Regions from separate parts of the Pseudomonas sp. ADAK2 TE3594 genome, predicted to be linked through region 2. Evidence: predicted binding sites of a transcription regulator. Region 2 holds the regulator's gene; each other region holds the start of a gene.

The links. Region 2 encodes sigma-54, which starts transcription at its own class of promoters, with help from an activator protein. Its sites were predicted from a motif close to ANTGGCATNNANNTTGCTNT; they were not measured.
Positions count from the first base shown of each region.
Region 1: a site for sigma-54 is predicted at 5,366-5,385, ahead of glnK (P-II family nitrogen regulator). Genes of this name have one in related genera too.
Region 3: a site for sigma-54 is predicted at 2,870-2,889, ahead of AB7M22_RS05835 (CmpA/NrtA family ABC transporter substrate-binding protein). Genes of this name have one in related genera too.

Region 1 is NZ_JBRJGV010000001.1:5,735,762-5,742,819, forward strand. It holds gene AB7M22_RS25845 (DUF484 family protein) at 1-579, shown strand, start outside; gene xerC (tyrosine recombinase XerC) at 582-1,481, shown strand; gene AB7M22_RS25855 (HAD family hydrolase) at 1,478-2,182, shown strand; gene sutA (transcriptional regulator SutA) at 2,382-2,705, opposite strand; gene AB7M22_RS25865 (secondary thiamine-phosphate synthase enzyme YjbQ) at 2,809-3,234, opposite strand; gene AB7M22_RS25870 (ammonium transporter) at 3,449-4,786, opposite strand; gene glnK (P-II family nitrogen regulator) at 4,822-5,160, opposite strand; gene AB7M22_RS25880 (accessory factor UbiK family protein) at 5,578-5,844, shown strand; gene AB7M22_RS25885 (BRO-N domain-containing protein) at 6,321-6,848, shown strand; gene AB7M22_RS25890 (HigA family addiction module antitoxin) at 6,896-7,058, opposite strand, start outside.
Region 2 is NZ_JBRJGV010000001.1:183,470-190,527, reverse strand. It holds gene lptC (LPS export ABC transporter periplasmic protein LptC) at 1-487, shown strand, start outside; gene lptA (lipopolysaccharide transport periplasmic protein LptA) at 474-1,022, shown strand; gene lptB (LPS export ABC transporter ATP-binding protein) at 1,022-1,747, shown strand; gene AB7M22_RS00790 (RNA polymerase factor sigma-54) at 1,932-3,425, shown strand; gene hpf (ribosome hibernation-promoting factor, HPF/YfiA family) at 3,500-3,808, shown strand; gene ptsN (PTS IIA-like nitrogen regulatory protein PtsN) at 3,821-4,285, shown strand; gene rapZ (RNase adapter RapZ) at 4,288-5,145, shown strand; gene AB7M22_RS00770 (HPr family phosphocarrier protein) at 5,161-5,436, shown strand; gene AB7M22_RS00765 (ZIP family metal transporter) at 5,542-6,435, opposite strand; gene AB7M22_RS00760 (superoxide dismutase) at 6,481-7,058, opposite strand, start outside.
Region 3 is NZ_JBRJGV010000001.1:1,269,684-1,276,741, forward strand. It holds gene AB7M22_RS05825 (nitrate/nitrite transporter) at 1-606, opposite strand, end outside; gene AB7M22_RS05830 (ANTAR domain-containing response regulator) at 946-1,521, opposite strand; gene AB7M22_RS05835 (CmpA/NrtA family ABC transporter substrate-binding protein) at 1,537-2,748, opposite strand; gene AB7M22_RS05840 (quinone-dependent dihydroorotate dehydrogenase) at 2,979-3,998, shown strand; gene rmf (ribosome modulation factor) at 4,241-4,456, opposite strand; gene rlmKL (bifunctional 23S rRNA (guanine(2069)-N(7))-methyltransferase RlmK/23S rRNA (guanine(2445)-N(2))-methyltransferase RlmL) at 4,988-7,058, shown strand, end outside.

The DNA of each region.
Region 1 (7,058 bases), 5.6 Mb from region 2:
CACCAGCGCGGCGACACCATTTCGCTGGTCGAACGCCAGATGACGATTCTGCGCGACCGCAATATCGAGTTGCGTCATCGCCTCTCGCACTTGATGGACGTGGCCCGGGACAACGATCGACTCTTCGACAAGACACGCCGCCTGATTCTCGCGCTGATGGACGCCACCAGCCTGGAAGATGTGGTGATCAGCGTCGAAGACAGTCTGCGCCAGGACTTCCAGGTGCCCTTCGTCAGCCTGATTCTGCTGGGTGACAACCCTATGCCGGTAGGCCGCTGGGTGACCCATGCCGACGCGCAAACGGCCATCGGCGGTTTGCTCTCGGAAGACAAAAGCGTCAGCGGCAGCCTGCGTGAGCATGAACTGGACTTCCTGTTCGGCGAAGAACAGCGCAAGCAGATCGGCTCCACCGCTGTTGTCGCCATCAGTCACCAAGGCATCCACGGTGTCCTGGCCATCGCCAGCCGCGATCCGCAGCACTACAAGAGCTCGGTGGGCACGCTGTTTTTGAGTTACATCGCCGAAGTCATGGGCCGCGTGCTGCCACGGGTCAACAGCTCCTTGCGCTCGGTACGCTGACCATGGAACGACAACTGGACGCTTACTGCGAACACCTGCGCAGTGAGCGGCAGGTGTCGCCTCACACGCTGTACGCCTACCGCCGCGACCTCGACAAAGTGCTGGGCTGGTGCGTCAAACAGAACATCAGCAGTTGGGCTGCGCTGGACATCCAGCGCCTGCGCAGCCTGATCGCTCGCCTGCATGCCCAAGGTCAATCGTCCCGTAGCCTGGCGCGCCTGCTCTCGGCGGTGCGCGGGCTCTATCACTATCTAAACCGCGAAGGTCTGTGCGATCACGACCCCGCCAATGGCCTGGCACCGCCCAAGGGCGAACGCCGCCTGCCGAAAACCCTCGACACCGACCGCGCACTGCAACTGCTCGAGGGCGCGGTAGAGGACGATTTTCTGGCGCGTCGGGATCAGGCGATTCTGGAACTGTTCTATTCCTCCGGCTTGCGGCTTTCGGAACTGACCGGGCTCAATCTTGATCAGCTGGATCTGGCTGACGGCATGGTCCAGGTGCTCGGCAAGGGCAGCAAGACTCGACTGTTGCCAGTGGGCAAAAAGGCTCGCGAAGCGCTGGAGCTATGGTTGCCTTTGCGGACAATGACCAACCCGGCGGACGACGCAGTGTTTGTCAGCCAGCAAGGCCGGCGCCTCGGTCCGCGAGCGATTCAGGTACGGATCAAGGCTGCCGGCGAGCGCGAACTGGGGCAGAACCTGCACCCGCACATGTTGCGACACTCCTTCGCCAGCCATTTGCTGGAGTCCTCTCAGGACTTGCGGGCGGTGCAGGAACTGCTCGGCCACTCGGACATCAAGACCACCCAGATCTACACCCACCTGGACTTCCAGCACCTGGCGACGGTCTACGACAGCGCCCATCCACGGGCCAAACGCATTAAAGGCGATGATTCATGACCATCCAATTGATCACCTTCGACCTCGACGACACCCTGTGGGACACCGCCCCGGTGATCGCCAGCGCCGAAGTCGTTTTGCGGGAATGGCTGACCGAGCATGCACCGAACCTGGGCGCGGTACCGGTGGAACACCTGTGGTCGATTCGCGAGCGAGTGCTGAGCCACGAACCGAGCCTCAAGCACCGCATCAGTGCCTTGCGTCGGCGGGTGTTGTTCCATGCGCTGGAAGAAGCCGGTTATGGACATACCGAAGCATCCGACCTGGCCGATCAGGGTTTTGAAGTGTTTCTGCATGCGCGGCATCAGATCGAAGTGTTTCCTGAAGTCGAGCCGACGCTGGAGACGCTGGCCAAGCATTACGCCTTAGGCGTGGTTACCAACGGCAATGCCGATGTGCGTCGATTGGGGCTGGCGGATTACTTCAAGTTTGCCCTGTGCGCCGAAGACATCGGCATCGCCAAGCCGGATGCGCGACTGTTTCATGAAGCGCTGCAGCGTGGCGGCGCCACCGCCGAAACAGCGGTGCATATTGGCGACCATCCGGGGGACGACATTGCCGGCGCCCAGCAGGCGGGCTTGCGGGCGATCTGGTTTAACCCGGCGGGCAAGGTGTGGGAAGCACAGACGGCACCGGATGCCGAGATTCGTAGTTTGACCGAGTTGCCGGGGTTGTTGGCGCGGTGGAATACCCAACACTGACCTGAGTACACACATACCCCTGTGGGAGCGAGCCTGCTCGCGATAGCGGTCTGTCAGCCAACATCAATATTGAATGTGACGGCTTCATCGCGAGCAGGCTCGCTCCCACATTGGATCGCGCCCTGCCCAAGACTTTTGCTCCGCCCATGAAAAAGCCCGCAGCGACGGCGGGCTTTTTCAGCAAGCAAGAAGCAGGCGCTTAGATAGGCCGGCTGCCGTACTTGTTATCAGGCTTCTTGGGAGGATCGGCGACCACATTGGCCTCCACTTCCTGCACCTTGCCGCCCCGTGCCAGAAACTCTTCCATGGCCTTGGCCAGGGCATCGCGTTCCTTGTTCTTGGCTTCGACGCTCGGCAGCTCATCGACCGATACCGCAGCCTTGACCTTGCCTTTGGCAGTCGGAACGGGCGTATCACCGCCGTCATCTTCAGCGACGTCTTCTGCCGCCGCTTCAAGGCCTTCTTCGGTTTCGTCTTCGTCGCCTACTTCGAGGTCGTCGTTTTCCAGATCATCGTCGCTCATGTTCTACCTCATGACTTGCGAAAAGCAGATTAGTTATAGCCCAGCTTTGCCGTCTGTCGACGGCTGCCGGAAAAAAATCAACCACCGCTGGTAACCAGCGGTTTTATTCCCCTTCACCGTGCACGGTGGCGAGGACTTTACGGGCACCGCCATGATCACGGTGCTCGCCCAGATAAACACCTTGCCAGGTCCCCAACGCCAGTCGGCCTGCCGAGATCGGCAAACTGAGCTGACAGCCAAGTACGCTGGCCTTGAAGTGCGCCGGGAGGTCGTCCAGGCCTTCGTCGTTATGCTCATAGCCGTCTGTTCCTTGTGGGATCAGACGATTGAAAAATCGTTCGAAGTCGCGACGTACCGCCGGATCGGCGTTCTCGTTGATGGTCAACGACGCCGAGGTATGCTGTAGCCACAAATGCAACAGACCGACCCGACACGCCTTGAGTTCAGGCAAGCCGGCGAGTAATTCGTCCGTTACCAGATGAAAGCCCCGGGGCCGTGCCCGCAGGGTAATCAGAGTCTGTTGCCACATACAGTTCTCCGCACGTTCGGGGCGCATTCTAGCGCGCTCTGGAAAAAAACAAAGGCCCTAATATTCCTTCAATCGTGTAAGCCATTGGCCGTAGAAAATCGCCCGTCGTAAACGCGACTGAACGTGTGAGAAAAAACCTTTCAGCCCTTCCTCCACTGACAAATTCCAGACAAAAAAATGCCCGGCAAGCCGGGCAAATTTTTCATGCGCGTGCTTACAAGTTGTAGCCGCGTTCGTTGTGAAGCGCCAGATCGATGCCGACAGCTTCTTCTTCCTCGGTGATACGCAGCCCCATGACAGCGTCCAGGACCTTGAGGATGATAAAGGTGACGATCGCGGTGTAGATCACCGTGAAGCCCACGCCTTTGCATTGAATCCAGACTTGAGCAGCGATGTCGGTAACGGTGCCGAAACCGCCCAGCGAGGGTGCCGCGAACACGCCAGTCAGGATTGCGCCGAGGATACCGCCGATACCATGCACGCCGAAGGCATCCAGGGAATCGTCATAACCGAGTTTGCGTTTCAGGGTGGTGGCGCAGAAGAAGCACACCACGCCCGCCGCCAGACCGATCACCAGAGCGCCCATCGGGCCCACGGTGCCTGCCGCCGGCGTGATTGCAACCAGACCGGCCACCACACCCGAAGCGATACCCAGTGCGCTTGGTTTGCCGTGGGTGATCCACTCGGCAAACATCCAGCCCAGCGCCGCAGCAGCGGTGGCGATCTGGGTGACCAGCATCGCCATGCCGGCAGTGCCGTTGGCGGCGGCAGCGGAACCGGCGTTGAAGCCGAACCAGCCGAACCACAGCATTGCAGCACCCATCAGGGTGTAGCCGAGGTTGTGCGGAGCCATCGGGGTGGTCGGGAAACCTTTACGCTTGCCCAACACCAGGCAGGCAATCAGACCGGCCACACCGGCGTTGATGTGCACCACGGTGCCGCCGGCGAAGTCGAGCACGCCCCAATCCCACATCAGGCCGCCGTTACCGGACCAGACCATGTGCGCGATCGGTGCATAAACCAGGGTGAACCAGATGCCCATGAAGATCAGCATGGCGGAGAACTTCATCCGCTCGGCGAACGCACCGACGATCAACGCCGGGGTGATGATGGCGAAAGTCATCTGGAAGGTGATGAAGACCGCCTCGGGGAACAGCGCCGCAGGACCGGTCAGGCTCGAAGGCGTGACACCGGCGAGGAACGCCTTGCCCATGCCGCCAAAGAACGAGTTGAAGTTGACGACGCCCTGCTCCATGCCGGTGGTGTCGAACGCAATGCTGTAGCCATAAATGACCCACAGAATGCTGATCAGACCGGTAATGGCGAAACACTGCATCATCACGGAAAGAATGTTTTTCGAACGAACCATGCCGCCGTAGAACAGCGCGAGGCCGGGAATGGTCATGAACAGCACAAGGGCTGTCGAGGTCATCATCCAGGCGGTATCGCCGGAATTGAGGACTGGGGCCGCCACTTCGTCTGCCGCCATGGCCAGGCCGGGCATTACGAGGGACAACAGGGCTCCTAGCCCTGCGAATTTACGCAGAGTCATATTGTTTTCTCCTGGGGCGTTGGGTTTGTGGCGGCTTAGATTGCGTCGGTATCGGTTTCGCCGGTACGGATGCGAATCGCCTGTTCCAGATTGACCACGAAGATCTTGCCGTCACCGATCTTGCCGGTGTTGGCGGCCTTGGTTATCGCCTCGATAACCCGGTCCAGATCCTTGTCGTCAATGGCGACATCGATCTTCACCTTGGGCAGAAAATCGACCACGTACTCCGCGCCGCGATACAGCTCGGTGTGACCCTTCTGCCGACCGAAGCCTTTGACCTCAGTAACGGTAATGCCCTGCACGCCGATCTCGGACAGCGACTCGCGCACGTCGTCCAGTTTGAACGGCTTGATGATGGCAGTGACTAGCTTCATGAAAACTCTCTCCCGAATTGGTGGACTTGCCCCAGGAAAACAAACCCGACTCAAGTCTAAGCGCAGTGCCTGGCTTTGTAACGCATCGTTCGGCCTTACCTGCCCGTCCGACGCCAGCTAACCACTCCGCACGAAACTTCCCCCGTTCCGCTTGGCGCACTGCATTCGTCACAGCGACTGCATCAGTGCATGGGTCATCAGCGACTAAGCAGAAAGCTTGCCATCTATCCAAAACCCATTGATTTCAATGCCTTGGCCGCTGCCGTAAAGCCTATCGCCCGATTGACGCAACCGTTACGCACAACAACAGTGCGCGGCTGCCCACTCGACTGCGCGAAAAGCGTGCATCGCTGCTGCCGAGATTGACTATAGACACTGCGTGATACACTGCCCGCCATTGTTGACAGGACATTTCCCATGCTCGCGCCCAAAGACTTCCTCGACGCCCTGAGCGGCACCGCCTCCCGCCTCTTCAGCGGCGACACCCCACTGCCAAAAAGCGAAATCGAAAGCCAGTTCAAGGCTTTGTTGCAGAGCGGCTTCAGCAAGCTGGATCTGGTTAGCCGGGAAGAGTTCGACAGCCAGATGGTCGTACTGGCACGCACCCGCGCACGGCTGGAGAGCCTTGAGGCGAAAGTGGCGGAGCTGGAAGCGAAGCTCAATCCACCTGCTGACGCCGAGTAAGCTGATCGTTCCCACGCTCTGCGTGGGAATGCCGCCAGGGACGCTCCGCGTTCCGCTCCAGATGTGACGCAGAGCGTCACGGGATGCATTCCCACGCAGAGCGTGGGAACGATCATTCAATGTGTTCTGTAGGAATTGCCGAAGGCTGCGATCTTTTGATCTTAAGCCCCGCAAACATCCCGGCAACGTCCTACAAAGAACACCACCGCCGTCCGATTGCGTCGTAAGGCCCCGGCTCTTAAGCTCACCTTCTGCTGAATGTTCAGCACTGGGTTTGGCGACCCGGAAGCTTAAGGCGCACAACGACCATCCGATGGCGGGTTTATTTCCGCCATATCGAGTCATGGCGGCTGTGCGTGGGAGATCTTCGGGTCTGCCGGGTTCCTTTTGCTCCGGTTCGCCAACCCGCGTACAGCTGCCACCCAATCGTTTGGCGACGGTTGACGGCAGCCCCTTTAGCAAAAGGAGCTGTATCAATGAATAGCGATGACACTTACCTGCCCCCCCACATCTTCACCCGCCACAAACTTCACCTCCACGCCCTCCTCCTGGAAAACCAACCCTGGTTCAGCGCCCGCGACCTCGGCCGATTGCTCCGCCTCTTCCTCGACGAACGAGCGCTACGCAAACTCGATCCCGACCAACACCAGAATCTGCATATGCTCATCCACGGCACCGTCGAAAACACACTGCTCATCAGCGAATCCGGCGTCTACGCGTTACTGATCTACCACTACTGCCCCGAATACCGAGGCCTGCGCGAATGGCTGACCCACGACGTGGTGCCAGCCCTCAGAGACGCCCAACAACCCTCCTCAACCGAACGCCCGATCCTGAGCCTGCTGAATTGGCCGGAAATGTCATTGAGTTTGCTGCACTGGAATAACCAGCCGTGGATTCGGTTGCAGGATGTTCCATACGTGCTGCCTGATGGAGAGCAACCACGACGTGCAGTCAATGCTCCGTGGTGGAAGCGCGCTTCGCGAATACTTCAAACATTCTGAACAAAAAAACCCCACGCTTTAACGTGGGGTTCGTTCAAGTCTGAGGATCAGGCGCAATGTGGAAGACGTTCAACTTGATCCCGGATCGCGGCACCCCGTTCAATCTCAGCCTTGCGCAAATCGTAAGTCGATTGCAGATTCAGCCAAAACTCAGGAGTGGTGTCCAGGCAGATAGAAAGCCTGAGAGCCATATCAGCACTGACCCCACGA
Region 2 (7,058 bases):
GGAACGCTTTCTCGACAAACCGGTGGTGAAGGTCGATGAAAGCGCGATCGACTATTACGCCGTCAACGCCCACAGCGTGCAGTTCCTGCCCGACGGCAAACTGCAATACGAAATGACGTCGGACAAGGTCGAACACCTGAAAGCGACCGAAGTGACGCTGCTGACCAATCCTGACCTGAATATGTTCCGTGGCACCGAGTTCCCCTGGCATGTCCAGAGCGAGCGCGGCGAAGTCAATCCGGACGGCACTCAGGTCGAGCTGATTGATTCGGTACGTATCACTCGTTTCGACGAAAAAAACCGTAAAACCCTGATTACCACCACCCGTATGACCGTGTTCCCGCAGCAGCAATATGCGCAGACCGATCAACCCGTTAGAATCGACGGCGCTGGCGGTGTATCGACAGGCAACGGAATGAAAGCGTACTTGAAAGAAAGCAGGATACACCTGCTATCGAACGTAAGAGGACAGTATGAGGCTCGTTAAAACTCTCCCTATTTTGCTCAGTCTGGGCGCAGCACTGGGAAGCGTGAGCGCCTGGGCTCTGCCGAACGATCAAGAGCAGCCTATCCGCATTCAGGCCGACGATGCCCAACTGGACGACAAGAATGGCGTTGCCACCTATAAAGGTGATGTGATCATCACCCAGGGCTCGATGATCGTTAAAGGCAACACCGTGACCATCACCCGCACACCTACCGGCGACATTGACGTGGTGACTTCGGTGGGCAACCTCGCCTACTTTGAGCAACTGCAGACCGCTGGCGACACCAAGCCTGTTCAGGGCTGGGGGGTGACCATCCAGTACCACGCCGCACAAAACCGCGTCGTGCTGATCGACAAGGCAAAAGTCGTCGACAAAGACAACAACACCACCCAAGGCGAGAAAATCGTCTACGACACGGTGAAAAAGCTTGCGAGCGCCGGTCGCGCCACGGGTAACAAGGTCACCGAGACACGTCCTCGCATCGACATGGTGATCCAGCCGAAGAAGAAAACCGACGAGCAAAAGGCCCAGTAATGGCAACTCTGAAAGCTCAGCATCTGGCCAAGAGCTACAAGAGCCGTCAGGTCGTGCGCGACGTCAGCCTGTCCATCGACAGCGGTCAGATCGTCGGCCTGCTTGGCCCTAACGGCGCCGGTAAAACCACCTGTTTCTACATGATTGTCGGCCTGGTACAGGCCGATCAGGGTCGCGTACTGATCGACGACCTGGATGTCAGCCACCAGCCGATGCACGGTCGTGCGAAGGCGGGTATCGGCTATCTTCCGCAAGAAGCGTCGATCTTCCGCAAACTGTCGGTGGCCGACAACATCATGGCCATCCTCGAGACACGCAAGGAACTCGACAAGGCCGGTCGTCGCAAAGAGCTGGAAAGCCTGCTGCAGGAATTTCACATCCACCACATCCGCGACAACCTCGGCATGAGCCTGTCCGGTGGTGAACGCCGCCGCGTGGAAATCGCCCGGGCACTGGCCACCAATCCGAAATTCATCCTCCTCGACGAACCCTTCGCCGGTGTGGACCCGATTTCGGTGGGCGACATCAAGCAGATCATTCATCACCTCAAGGCCAAAGGCATTGGTGTGCTGATCACGGACCACAACGTCCGCGAAACCCTAGATATCTGCGAAACCGCCTACATCGTCAACGACGGCCAACTGATCGCTGAAGGTGACTCCGCCACCATCCTGGCCAATGAGCTGGTCAAGGAAGTGTATCTGGGTCATGAGTTCCGCCTGTAAGCACTGAGGTGCCCGGGTCGCCGAGAGCGCGCGCACTTCAATAAAAAATCAATAAGTTTTTATTGTTACAGCGCTCTAGGCAAACACTTCAGTTTCAGGCATATAATTTGCTTATGTTTGGCGCTTCGGCGCCCTGTAGTGGATGGCGCATGTGCGCCGGCGAATAAGGTGTTAAGCCCCTGCCATGAAACCATCGCTAGTCTTGAGAATGGGCCAGCAGCTGACGATGACACCGCAGCTGCAACAGGCCATCCGCCTGCTCCAATTGTCGACCCTGGACCTGCAACAGGAAATCCAGGAGGCCCTGGAGTCCAATCCGATGCTCGAACGCCAGGAAGAAGGCGACGACTTCGATAACGCCGACCCCTTGGCCGATAGCGCCGAACAGAAACCCAACGCCGACATTCAGGAACCCTCCTACCAGGAAACCGCCCCAACGGTGGACAACCTCGAGGAAGGCGACTGGAATGAGCGCATTCCCAACGAATTGCCCGTCGATACTGCCTGGGAAGACGTCTACCAGACCAGCGCCAGCAGCCTGCCGAGCAACGATGACGACGAGTGGGATTTCACCACCCGCACATCCGTCGGTGAAAGCCTGCAAAGCCATTTGCTCTGGCAACTGAACCTGGCACCGATGTCCGACACCGATCGCCTGATCGCCGTGACCCTGATCGACTGCATCAATAATCAGGGCTACCTGGACGAAACCCTTGAGGAAATCCTCGAGGCGTTCGACCCGGAACTGGACATCGAACTGGACGAAATCGAAGCCGTCCTGCACCGCATCCAGCAGTTCGAACCCGCAGGCATCGGCGCCCGCAACCTCGGTGAATGCCTGCTGCTGCAACTGCGCCAGCTGCCCGCCAAGACCCCTTGGCTGGCCGAGGCCAAGCGCCTGGTCACCGATTACATCGACTTGCTCGGCAGCCGCGACTACAGCCAACTGATGCGTCGCATGAAGCTCAAGGAAGATGAACTGCGTCAGGTCATCGAATTGGTCCAGAGCCTCAACCCGCGCCCAGGCTCACAAATCGAGTCCACCGAAGCCGAATACGTCGTTCCCGATGTGATTGTGCGCAAGGACAACGAGCGCTGGCTGGTGGAGTTGAATCAGGAATCGGTGCCACGCCTGCGTGTCAACGCCCAATACGCCGGTTTCGTGCGTCGCGCCGATACCAGCGCTGATAACACCTTCATGCGTAATCAGTTGCAGGAAGCTCGCTGGTTCATCAAGAGCCTGCAAAGCCGCAATGAAACCCTGATGAAAGTCGCCACCCAGATCGTCGAGCATCAACGCGGCTTTCTTGAATACGGTGACGAAGCCATGAAGCCGTTGGTGCTGCACGACATCGCCGAAGCGGTGGGCATGCATGAATCGACGATTTCACGGGTGACCACGCAAAAATTCATGCATACCCCGCGGGGCATCTATGAACTGAAATACTTTTTTTCCAGCCACGTCAGTACCTCAGAAGGCGGTGAATGCTCGTCCACGGCGATCCGCGCGATCATCAAAAAACTGGTTGCCGCGGAAAATCAGAAAAAGCCGTTGAGTGACAGCAAGATCGCTGGTTTACTGGAGGCACAAGGCATTCAGGTGGCTCGCCGCACCGTCGCCAAGTACCGCGAATCCCTCGGGATCGCGCCTTCGAGCGAACGCAAGCGGTTGATGTAGAGCCACGCCACAGCGTTCCAGTGGTAGATCATCTGATCTACCGCTTTATGCACTGGCAACGAAGGAGAAGCTGTATGCAAGTCAACATCAGTGGACACCAACTGGAAGTGACCGAACCTCTTCGCACCTACATCGGCGAAAAACTCGAACGATTAGAGAGGCATTTCGACAAGATCACCAACGTGCAGGTCACGATGACGGTCGAGAAGCTCAAGCAGAAAATCGAAGCCACGCTGCATATTCCCGGCAATGAAGTGGTCGCTAATGCGGAACATACCGATATGTACGCAGCGATCGACGCACTGACCGACAAGCTGGATAAACAACTCAAAAAGCATAAGGAAAAGACCCAGAGCCTCCTCCAGGGCGCGACCGGTCGTTAACACTCCCAACCCATGATCCGACTTGAAAGCATCCTGACCCCCGGCCGTTCCCTGGTGAACGTGCCGGGCGGCAGTAAAAAGAAAGCCCTCGAGCAAATTGCCAACCTCATCCATCGCGAAGTGCCGGATCTGGCCATGCAGGATGTCTTCGAGAGTCTGGTCGCCCGTGAAAAACTCGGCTCCACCGGTTTTGGCAACGGCATCGCCATCCCCCACTGCCGTCTCAAGGGCTGCGAATCGCCCATCAGTGCCTTGATGCACCTGGATGCACCCATCGATTTCGACGCCATCGACGGTGCGCCGGTTGACCTGCTGTTTGTACTGCTGGTCCCGGAAGCCGCCACCGATGCACACCTGGAATTGCTCCGCCAGATCGCCAGCATGCTGGATCGCAAGGAGGTGCGTGAAAAACTGCGCAGCGCCCCGAGCAACGAAGCGTTGTATCAGGTTGTCCTGGACGAGCAGAACGGTCACTAATCATGCGCCTGATCATCGTCAGTGGCCGCTCCGGCTCAGGTAAAAGTACCGCCCTCGATGTGCTCGAGGACAACGGCTACTACTGCATCGACAACCTGCCTGCCGGCTTGCTGCCGGAACTGGCCGAACGCGCGCTGATTCACACCGAACTGGCACAACCGCTGGTGGCCGTATCCATCGATGCACGCAACCTGCCGAGCCACCTGTCACGGTTCCCCGAATTGCTGGAAGAGGTCCGCAGCCGGCATATCCAGTGCGATGTGCTGTACCTGGACGCTGACGAAGAAACCTTGCTCAAACGCTTTTCGGAAACTCGCCGTCGTCACCCGCTGAGCAGCGCAAATCGCTCGCTGGCGGAGGCGATAGAGGACGAAACCAATCTGCTGGGGCCGATTGCCGATCTGGCCGACCTCAAGGTCAATACCACCAATCTGAACCTGTATCAGCTACGCGATACCATCAAGTTGCGCCTGCTGAATCAACCGGAACCGGGCACTGCGTTCCTGGTGGAATCTTTCGGGTTCAAGCGGGGCATGCCGGTGGACGCCGATCTGGTGTTCGACGTGCGCTGCCTGCCCAACCCTTACTGGAAGCCGGAGCTACGGGCACAGTCCGGGCTCGACCAACCGGTGGCCGAGTACCTGGCGGCACAACCTGACGTCGAAGAGATGTTCCAGGACATTTCCTCGTACCTGCTCAAATGGCTGCCCCGCTTTGCCGCCAGCAACCGCGCCTATGTCACCATTGCCATTGGCTGCACCGGCGGGCATCACCGCTCTGTCTACCTGACCGAACGTCTGGGTCAGGTCCTGCAAAAAACCCTGAAGAACGTCCAGGTTCGCCACCGCGACCTCAGCTAAAGGATTCACATCGCGATGCCTGCTCTGGAAATCGAAATCATCAACAAGCTGGGCCTGCATGCCCGCGCGTCTGCAAAATTCGTTGGGGTCGCCGGTGAGTTCAAGGATTGCACGATCCGGGTAGGACGCACGCCGGAATCCACGGTCGATGGCAAAAGCATTATGGCAATGATGATGCTCGCTGCAGGCAAGGGCACCAAAATCTATATCAGTACCGAAGGCGAAGATGAGCAAAAAGCGCTGGATGCGCTGACAGACTTGATCAACCGCTACTTCGACGAAGGCGGATAAAAGTCAAAAGATCGCAGCCTCGTTTCACTCGACAGCTCCTACGGTATGCCGATCCTTGTAGGAGCTGTCGAGTGAAACGAGGCTGCGATCTTTTGATCCTGTTTTTCAAGCCAACGCGGTATCCATCACCATCATCAGACAAAACCCGATCAGCAGCCCAAGGCTGGCCAGTTTGTCGTGACCATGGCGTCGCGATTCGGGGATGACTTCGTGAGTCACCACCAGCAGCATCGCACCGGCCGCCAGTGCCAGACCCAACGGCAACAACAGTTCGGCCAGGCTCACCAGCCAGGCGCACAACAATGCGAAGACCGGCTCGACCAACCCTGACGCAGCACCGATCAGGAACGCCTTGACCCGCGACATCCCTGCTCCGGCCAACACCAACGCGATCACCAGACCTTCCGGCACATCCTGCAAGGCGATGCCCATGGCCAGGCTGTCGGCGTCAGGCATGCCACCACCGGCCGAGACGCCGACCGCCATACCTTCAGGGATGTTGTGGGCGATGATGGCGAACACAAACAACCAGATCCGCGGTGCAATCACCGATCGCTCCAGTGTCCCCACGAGCATTTCAGGTGTAGCGCCGGACACCTTGCGATCCACCAGAAACAACCCGAATGCACCCAGCATGATGCCAAAACTGATCAGGCCACTGGCCGCCCAAGGCGTCAGCCCGAGGTTTTCGGCCGCGGCAATGCCCGGCACGATCAGCGAAAACGCCGTCGCCGCGAGCATCACCCCGGCCCCGAAACCCAGCAGCGTATCGCTGACTGCCTGGGGCATCCGCCGAATCACCAGCACCGGCACTGCGCCCAAAGCTGTGCCCAGGGCGCAAATCGCCCCGCCTTGCAGGGCGCGCTGCAGTTTCGGTTCGAGGTCCAGCCAGCTCAGCCCTTGGGCAGCCAACAACGTCATGCCCGCCAGCAGTAACAGCGATCCCAGTGCGTAACGAAACATCCGTCCACTTCCGACCGCCAGTGTTTCAGTGCCCATAGTCAGCCCTGGATTATTTTATAGAGACTTAGGGGGCGTTCTCAACTAAACCAGCGCAACCTGATAACGCGCGGCGACTTCGGGCCAATTGATCACGTTGTAGAACGCATTGATGTATTCCGGGCGGCGGTTCTGATAGCGCAGGTAATAAGCGTGCTCCCAAACGTCCAGGCCGAGGATCGGCGTATTGCCACTCATCAACGGGCTGTCCTGGTTGCCGCTGCTTTCAACGATCAAGGTCTTTTGCGGCGTCACGCTCAACCAGGCCCAACCGCTGCCGAAACGGGTCAGCGCAGCTTTGGTGAAAGCCTCCTTGAAGTTGTCGAGGCCACCCAATTGCTCGTCGATCGCCTTGGCCAACGCACCTTCAGGCTGGCCACCACCGCCGGGCGACATGACTTCCCAGAACAACGAATGGTTGGCATGCCCGCCGCCCTGATTGATCACCGCCGCACGGAGCTTTTCCGGCAATTGCTGGACCGCCGCCACCAGTTTTTCCACCGGCCATTCGGCAAACTCAGTGCCTTCGACCGCGGCGTTGAGGTTGTTGATGTAGGTCTGGTGGTGTTTGGTGTAGTGGATTTCCATGGTCTGCGCATCGATGTGCGGTTCCAGGGCGTCAT
Region 3 (7,058 bases), 1.1 Mb from region 2:
ATAGTCAGACACGGACTTGGCTTTCGGGCGCTCGGGTGCATTCTTTGCCAGCCAAGCGAAGACGATCAAGGTCAGGATCAGCGGGATCAGGGCGAAGCCGAACACGTTGCTCCAGCCAAATGCGGCGGCCAGCACCGGAGCGATCAAGGCAGCGAGCACGGTGCCCGAGTTACCGGCACCGGCAATGCCCATGGCTTTGCCTTGGTGCTGGGGCGGATACCATTGCGAGGCCAACGGCAGGGCGACGGCGAAGGACGCACCGGCCATGCCGAGGAACAGGCCCAGCAGCAACGCCTGTTCATAACTGTGGATGCCGACTTTCCAGGCGACGAACAGGGCGCAGATGACGATCACCTGACCGATTATCCCAGCGGTTTTTGGCGATAGGCGATCAGCCAGCAGGCCCATCGCAAAGCGCAATACGGCCCCGGCCAGAATCGGCGTGGCCACCACCAGCCCACGCTGTTGGGTGGTCAGGTGCAGATCAGCGGCGATCTGCACCGCCAGAGGGCCGAGCAGGTACCAGACCATGAAGCTCAGATCGAAATAGAGGAAGGCTGCGAACAGTGTCGGGGTATGGCCGGATTTCCAGAAGCTTGAATTCATCGCGCACCTCAGCTGTCAGGCGTATCAAGAAGGAGTCATGAGCTTGCAGGTGGGGCGCCGCAACGGCCGCACCACCAGCCCCGGTCTCTGGGGCCAAAACGGAAAAACGCCGCTACCCGATCCGCCAGGGGGCGAATGAGGTGAGCGACGTCTTTGTCGTAGGTGGGGCAACCGCCGTTGGTTACCTTGCAGTGATTTACTTAGCGAGATTTGTGCCAACACGTGAGATCGCGTTGTGGCCATCGCGGGCAAGCCCGCTCCCACAGGTTTTGTGGACACCGAAGATCCATGTGGGAGCGGGCTTGCCCGCGATGGCGTCCTCCAATGCACCACAAGGCTTCAACCAAGCAGTTCACTCATGGCAATGATCTGCTCCGCCACCTGTATCAGCTTCTGCTGGCGACTCATGGCCTGGCGGCGCATCAGGGTGTAGGCCTCTTCTTCGTTGCAGTCCTTCATCTTCATCAGCAGCCCCTTGGCCAGCTCGATGCGCTTGCGCTCGGCCAGTTGCTGGTCGCGGGCATGCAGTTGCGCGCGCAGGGCCTGGTCGCTTTCAAAGCGCGCCATGGCCACGTCGAGAATCGGCTGCAAGCGTTGTGCGTGAATGCCTTCGACGATGTAGGCACTGACGCCGGACTTGATCGCGCGGCGCATCACGTCAGGGTCGTGCTCGTCGGTGAACATCACAATCGGCCGTGGTTGGTCACGGGTCACCAGCACCACTTGCTCCATCACATCGCGGCTCGGTGACTCGGTATCGATCAGGATCACGTCCGGACGCACCGTTTCGACGCGCGCGGGCAGGTCAATGGTCAGGCCGGACTCGTCGATGACCTCGAACCCGGCTTCGGTCAGAGCCGCCTTCAGACGCCCGACTTTTTTCGCAGTGTCATTGATCAGCAGGATACGCAACATATTCGTAGGCTCCTGTCAGCGGCTGGCGAGAAGGGGAGCGCTGTCGCTCATGGCGTGCAGCGTGAAGCTGCGGGCATAGCCGGCCGGGTCCGAGCCGTCCCAGACTTTGCCGTCGATCAGTTGACTGCTGCGCATTTCCTGGCTCCGGGCGGACACACCGACAGCAGTGGCGGCCTCACGGTATAAGTCTAGTTGCTGGACCTGACGGGCCACGCCGAGGTAATCCGGGTCGTCACGCAACAAACCCCAGCGCCGGAACTGGGTCATGAACCACATACCGTCGGACAAATACGGAAAATTGACCTCACCACCACCGTGGAAACGCATGGCGTGCGGGTCTTGCCAGCGATTGCCCAGACCGTCGGCGTAATCACCGAGCAAGCGTGGTTTGATGCAGTCGAGCGGTGCATCCAGATACTCAGGCGCACTCAACAGTTGCGCGGTGCTGCGGCGATTTTCGCGGCTGGCTTCGATGAATCGACTGGCTTCGAGGATCGCCATCACCAATGCCCGTGCGGTGTTGGGGTACTGCTCGACAAAGGCGCGGGTGCAGCCGAGGACTTTTTCCGGGTGATCGGGCCAGAGGGTCTGGCTGGTGGCCATCGTAAACCCGAGATTCTGCTGCACCGCACTGGCCGCCCACGGCTCGCCGACGCAGAAGCCGTCGATGCGCCCGGCTTGCAGGTGCGCGACCATTTGCGGCGGTGGCACCACCACGCTGTCGACATCCTGCAACGGATGAATGCCCTGACTCGCGAGCCAGTAATACAGCCACATGGCGTGGGTGCCTGTGGGAAATGTCTGGGCGAAGGTCAGTTTTGGGCGACTTTGGTGCACATGACGATCGAGTGCTTCAGGACTGGTCACACCCAGGGCCTGCAAGCCGTGGGAGAGGTTGATGCTCTGGCCGTTCTGGTTCAGGCCCATGAGCACGGCCATGTCGGTGGAGGCTACGCCGCCGATGCCCAGGTGCACGGCGTAAATCAGGCCGTACAGGCTGTGGGCGGCGTCCAGTTCGCCGCTGACCAGTTTGTCTCGCAGGTTGGCCCAGGACGATTGGCGCTTGAGGTTCAGGGTCAGGCCGTAGGGTTGGGCGAAGCCCTGAGTGGCCGCGACCACTACTGAGGCGCAGTCGCTCAGGGCCATGAAGCCGAGGTTGATTTCAGTCTTTTCCGGGGCATCGCTGCCGTTGACCCAGGCCAGAGGGCCGGCTGATGGTTCGTTCATCGATTTCGCACCTTCCAAAAAAAAGCGTCGTCCCAAGGCCCTTGCATGGGCAAAGCCGGGTGACGACGCCATTGTCCTTCCACTCATCCCGCCGTTGGCATGAGTGCTGATGCCTGTGATTGGTGCAAGGCATATGCCATCGCCGGCTGATTTTGTTGCGCGCCTCGCCTGTGGACCCGATGCACGGCTATAATCGCCGCCTCTCATCGCCAACCGAGTCAAGCCTGCCCATGTACACCCTGGCCCGTCAGCTGCTGTTCAAACTTTCCCCGGAAACCTCCCACGATCTGTCCCTGGACCTGATCGGCGCGGGCGGGCGTTTGGGCCTTAACGGCTTGCTGTGCAAGGCACCGGCGAAACTGCCGGTAACGGTCATGGGCCTGGAGTTCCCGAACCCGGTGGGTTTGGCGGCCGGTCTGGACAAGAACGGTGCAGCAATCGATGGTTTTGCCCAATTGGGTTTCGGTTTCGTCGAAATCGGCACCATTACGCCGCGACCGCAACCGGGTAACCCGAAACCACGGATTTTCCGCTTGCCGGACGCCGAGGCGATCATCAACCGCATGGGTTTCAATAACCTCGGCGTCGATCACTTGCTCGCTCGCGTGGCGGCGGCCAAGTACAAGGGCGTGCTGGGCATCAACATCGGCAAGAATTTCGATACCCCGGTTGAGCGTGCGGTCGATGACTACCTGATCTGCCTGGACAAGGTCTATGCCCACGCCAGCTACGTGACGGTCAACGTCAGTTCGCCGAACACCCCGGGCCTGCGCAGCCTGCAATTCGGCGATTCGCTCAAGCAATTGCTCGCCGACCTGGCCACCCGCCGGGCGGAACTGGCCCTGCGCCACGGCAAGCATGTACCGCTGGCGATCAAAATCGCGCCGGACATGACTGACGAAGAAACCGCTCAAGTAGCCCAGGCGTTGATCGAAACCGGGATGGACGCAGTGATTGCCACCAACACCACCCTGAGCCGCGTCGGTGTCGAAGGCATGGAACATGGTGACGAGGCGGGCGGGTTGTCCGGCGCACCGGTTCGCGACAAGAGCACTCACACTGTGAAGGTGCTGGCGGCGGAACTGGCCGGTCGCTTGCCGATCATTGCCGTGGGCGGTATCACCGAAGGCAAGCACGCGGCTGAGAAAATCGCCGCGGGTGCGAGCCTGGTGCAGCTCTATTCCGGCTTCATCTACAAAGGCCCGGCGCTGATTCGTGAATCGGTGGACGCCATCGCCGCGCTGCGCTAATCCCTGTGGGAGCGAGCCTGCTCGCGATGACGGATTGACAGGCAACATCTTTGTTGAATGTTGAACCGCTATCGCGAGCAGGCTCGCTCCCACAGTGTGTTTACAGCTCAAGTTGAGTTTTATGCAGGCACAAAAAAGGGCTCCTCGAAGGAGCCCCTGGGCCGAAGCCCGCCGTCCGGATGGGACGTGCGTGGTTAAGTCGTTGCGTAATCAGATTGTCGTGTCGGAGTGTGTGCCCTGTATTAGCCGACGGCGTGAAGTTCGTTGAGTCTGTGGATTCCCGCAGTGCCGGTCATACCGTCCCAGTTGTCGCCGCGTCCTTCTCGCCAGCCATTGATCCAGGCTTGGCGTACCGACGGTAGAGTAAAGGGGCAAAGCTCACGGGATTTACCACCAACGCCATATTGATATCCGCGCAAAAATGCTCTTTCCAACGGATCACGCTTAAGTCTTCTCATAGGGTGTTGCCCTCACTTGTTGACTGTATGTATCGCGTCGACCTCAATCGAGGTCAGGCAGAAAAATTCTGCCGTTGGTGGCTCGCTGCCGGCGTCGCGAGCCAAGGTGTTGACGCCGTTGCGACGTCAACCTGAGTTGAGTTCTAACCAATGCGTCACACCGAGGGAATGATCGTTTTGTCATAAGAACGTAACCATAAAGATGCTATGGCCATAAGTAACACGATATTTGTCCCGTGTTCATTGGCCAAAGCCCGGTATGATCGGCCCTGCGCGGGATGAGAGGGTTGAGGCCTTTAACGAGAATGACACCCGTTCACTTGGGCACTATTCGACGAAGGGTCGACTTATGACATTTTGTTGCATCAACTTTTTTATCTGCCCTGGCATCTAAGCTCTTTTAAACCCGAGCAGTCAGGGTGGGACGGCACACCTTCGTGCCACGCGGGCGTTCTGTTAGAAAAACGCCTGATTGAAAACCGGATCGGCAATGCGTTGCCGGTTCACTTAGCTAAAGGCTCTGGAATTACCATGTCCGATCGTTTCGAACTCTTCCTCACTTGCCCCAAAGGCCTTGAAGGCCTGCTCATCGAGGAAGCCGTCGGGCTTGGCCTTGAAGAAGCACGTGAGCACACCTCGGCTGTGCGCGGCATGGCCACCATGGAAACCGCCTATCGCCTGTGCCTCTGGTCGCGTCTGGCGAACCGCGTGCTGCTGGTGCTCAAGCGCTTCCCGATGAAGGACGCCGAAGACCTCTATCACGGCGTGCTGGATATCGAGTGGCAAGACCACATGCTCAACGATGGCACCCTGGCCGTCGAATTCAGCGGTCACGGTTCGGGCATTGATAACACCCACTTCGGCGCCTTGAAGGTCAAGGATGCGATCGTCGATAAACTGCGCACCCCGCAAGGCGATCGCCCGTCCATCGACAAGCTCAACCCGGACCTGCGCATTCACCTGCGTCTGGACCGTGGCGAAGCGATTTTGTCCCTCGACCTTTCCGGTCACAGCCTGCACCAGCGTGGTTATCGCTTGCAGCAGGGTGCGGCGCCGCTGAAGGAAAACCTCGCGGCAGCGATTCTGATCCGTTCCGGCTGGCCACGGATTGCCGCCGATGGCGGCGCACTGGCTGACCCGATGTGCGGTGTCGGTACGTTCCTGGTCGAAGCCGCAATGATCGCCGCCGACATGGCGCCGAACCTGCGTCGTGAGCAGTGGGGCTTCACCGCCTGGCTCGGTCACGTGCCGGCGCTGTGGAAAAAGCTCCACGAAGAAGCCACCGAACGCGCCGCGGCCGGCCTGGCCAAGCCACCGCTGTGGATTCGCGGTTACGAAGCTGACCCGCGCCTGATTCAACCGGGCCGCAATAACGTCGAACGTGCCGGCCTGAGCGAGTGGATCAAGATCTACCAGGGTGAAGTCGCGACGTTCGAGCCGCGCCCGGACCAGAACCAGAAAGGCCTGGTGATCTGCAACCCTCCGTACGGCGAGCGTCTGGGCGATGAGGCGAGCCTGCTCTACCTCTACCAGAACCTCGGCGAACGTCTGCGTCAGGCGTGCCTGAACTGGGAAGCGGCGGTGTTCACCGGCGCCCCGGACCTGGGCAAGCGCATGGGCATCCGCAGCCACAAGCAGTACTCGTTCTGGAACGGCGCCTTGCCGTGCAAATTGCTGCTGATCAAGGTCACGCCGGACCAGTTCGTCACCGGTGAGCGTCGCACCCCGGAACAGCGCCAGATCGAGCGCGAACAGGCCGAGTCCGATGCACCGTCGAACATCGAAGCGCCGGGCAAGTACGAGAAGTACAACAAGAACGGCAACCCGATCAAACCGGCACCGGTGGTGATCGAGCAACCGCGCTTGAGCGAAGGTGGGCAGATGTTTGCCAACCGTCTGCAAAAAAACCTCAAGGCGCTGGGCAAGTGGGTCAAGCGTGAAGGCATCGACTGCTACCGCGTCTACGATGCCGACATGCCGGAATATTCCATGGCCATCGACCTGTATCACGACTGGGTCCACGTTCAGGAATACGCCGCTCCGAAATCCATCGATCCGGAAAAGGCCTCGGCACGGATGTTCGATGCCCTGGCGGCGATCCCGCAAGCGTTGAACATCGACAAGAACCGCGTGGTGGTCAAACGTCGCGAGCGTCAGAGTGGCACCAAGCAGTACGAACGCCAGAGCGCACAGGGCAAGTTCAATGAGGTCAACGAAGGCGGCGTGAAGCTGCTGGTGAACCTCACCGACTACCTCGACACCGGGCTGTTCCTCGACCACCGGCCGATGCGTATGCGGATTCAGAAAGAGGCGGCCGGCAAGCGCTTCCTCAACCTGTATTGCTACACCGCGACCGCCAGCGTTCATGCAGCCAAGGGCGGTGCGCGCAGCACCACCAGCGTCGACCTGTCGAAAACCTATCTGGATTGGGCGCGTCGCAACCTGTCGCTGAACGGTTTTTCCGACAAGAACCGTCTGGAGCAGGGCGATGTGATGGTCTGGCTCGATGCCTGCCGTGATGAGTACGACCTGATCTTCATTGACCCGCCGACCTTCTCCAACTCCAAGCGCATGGAAGGGATCTTCGACGTGCAGCGTGATC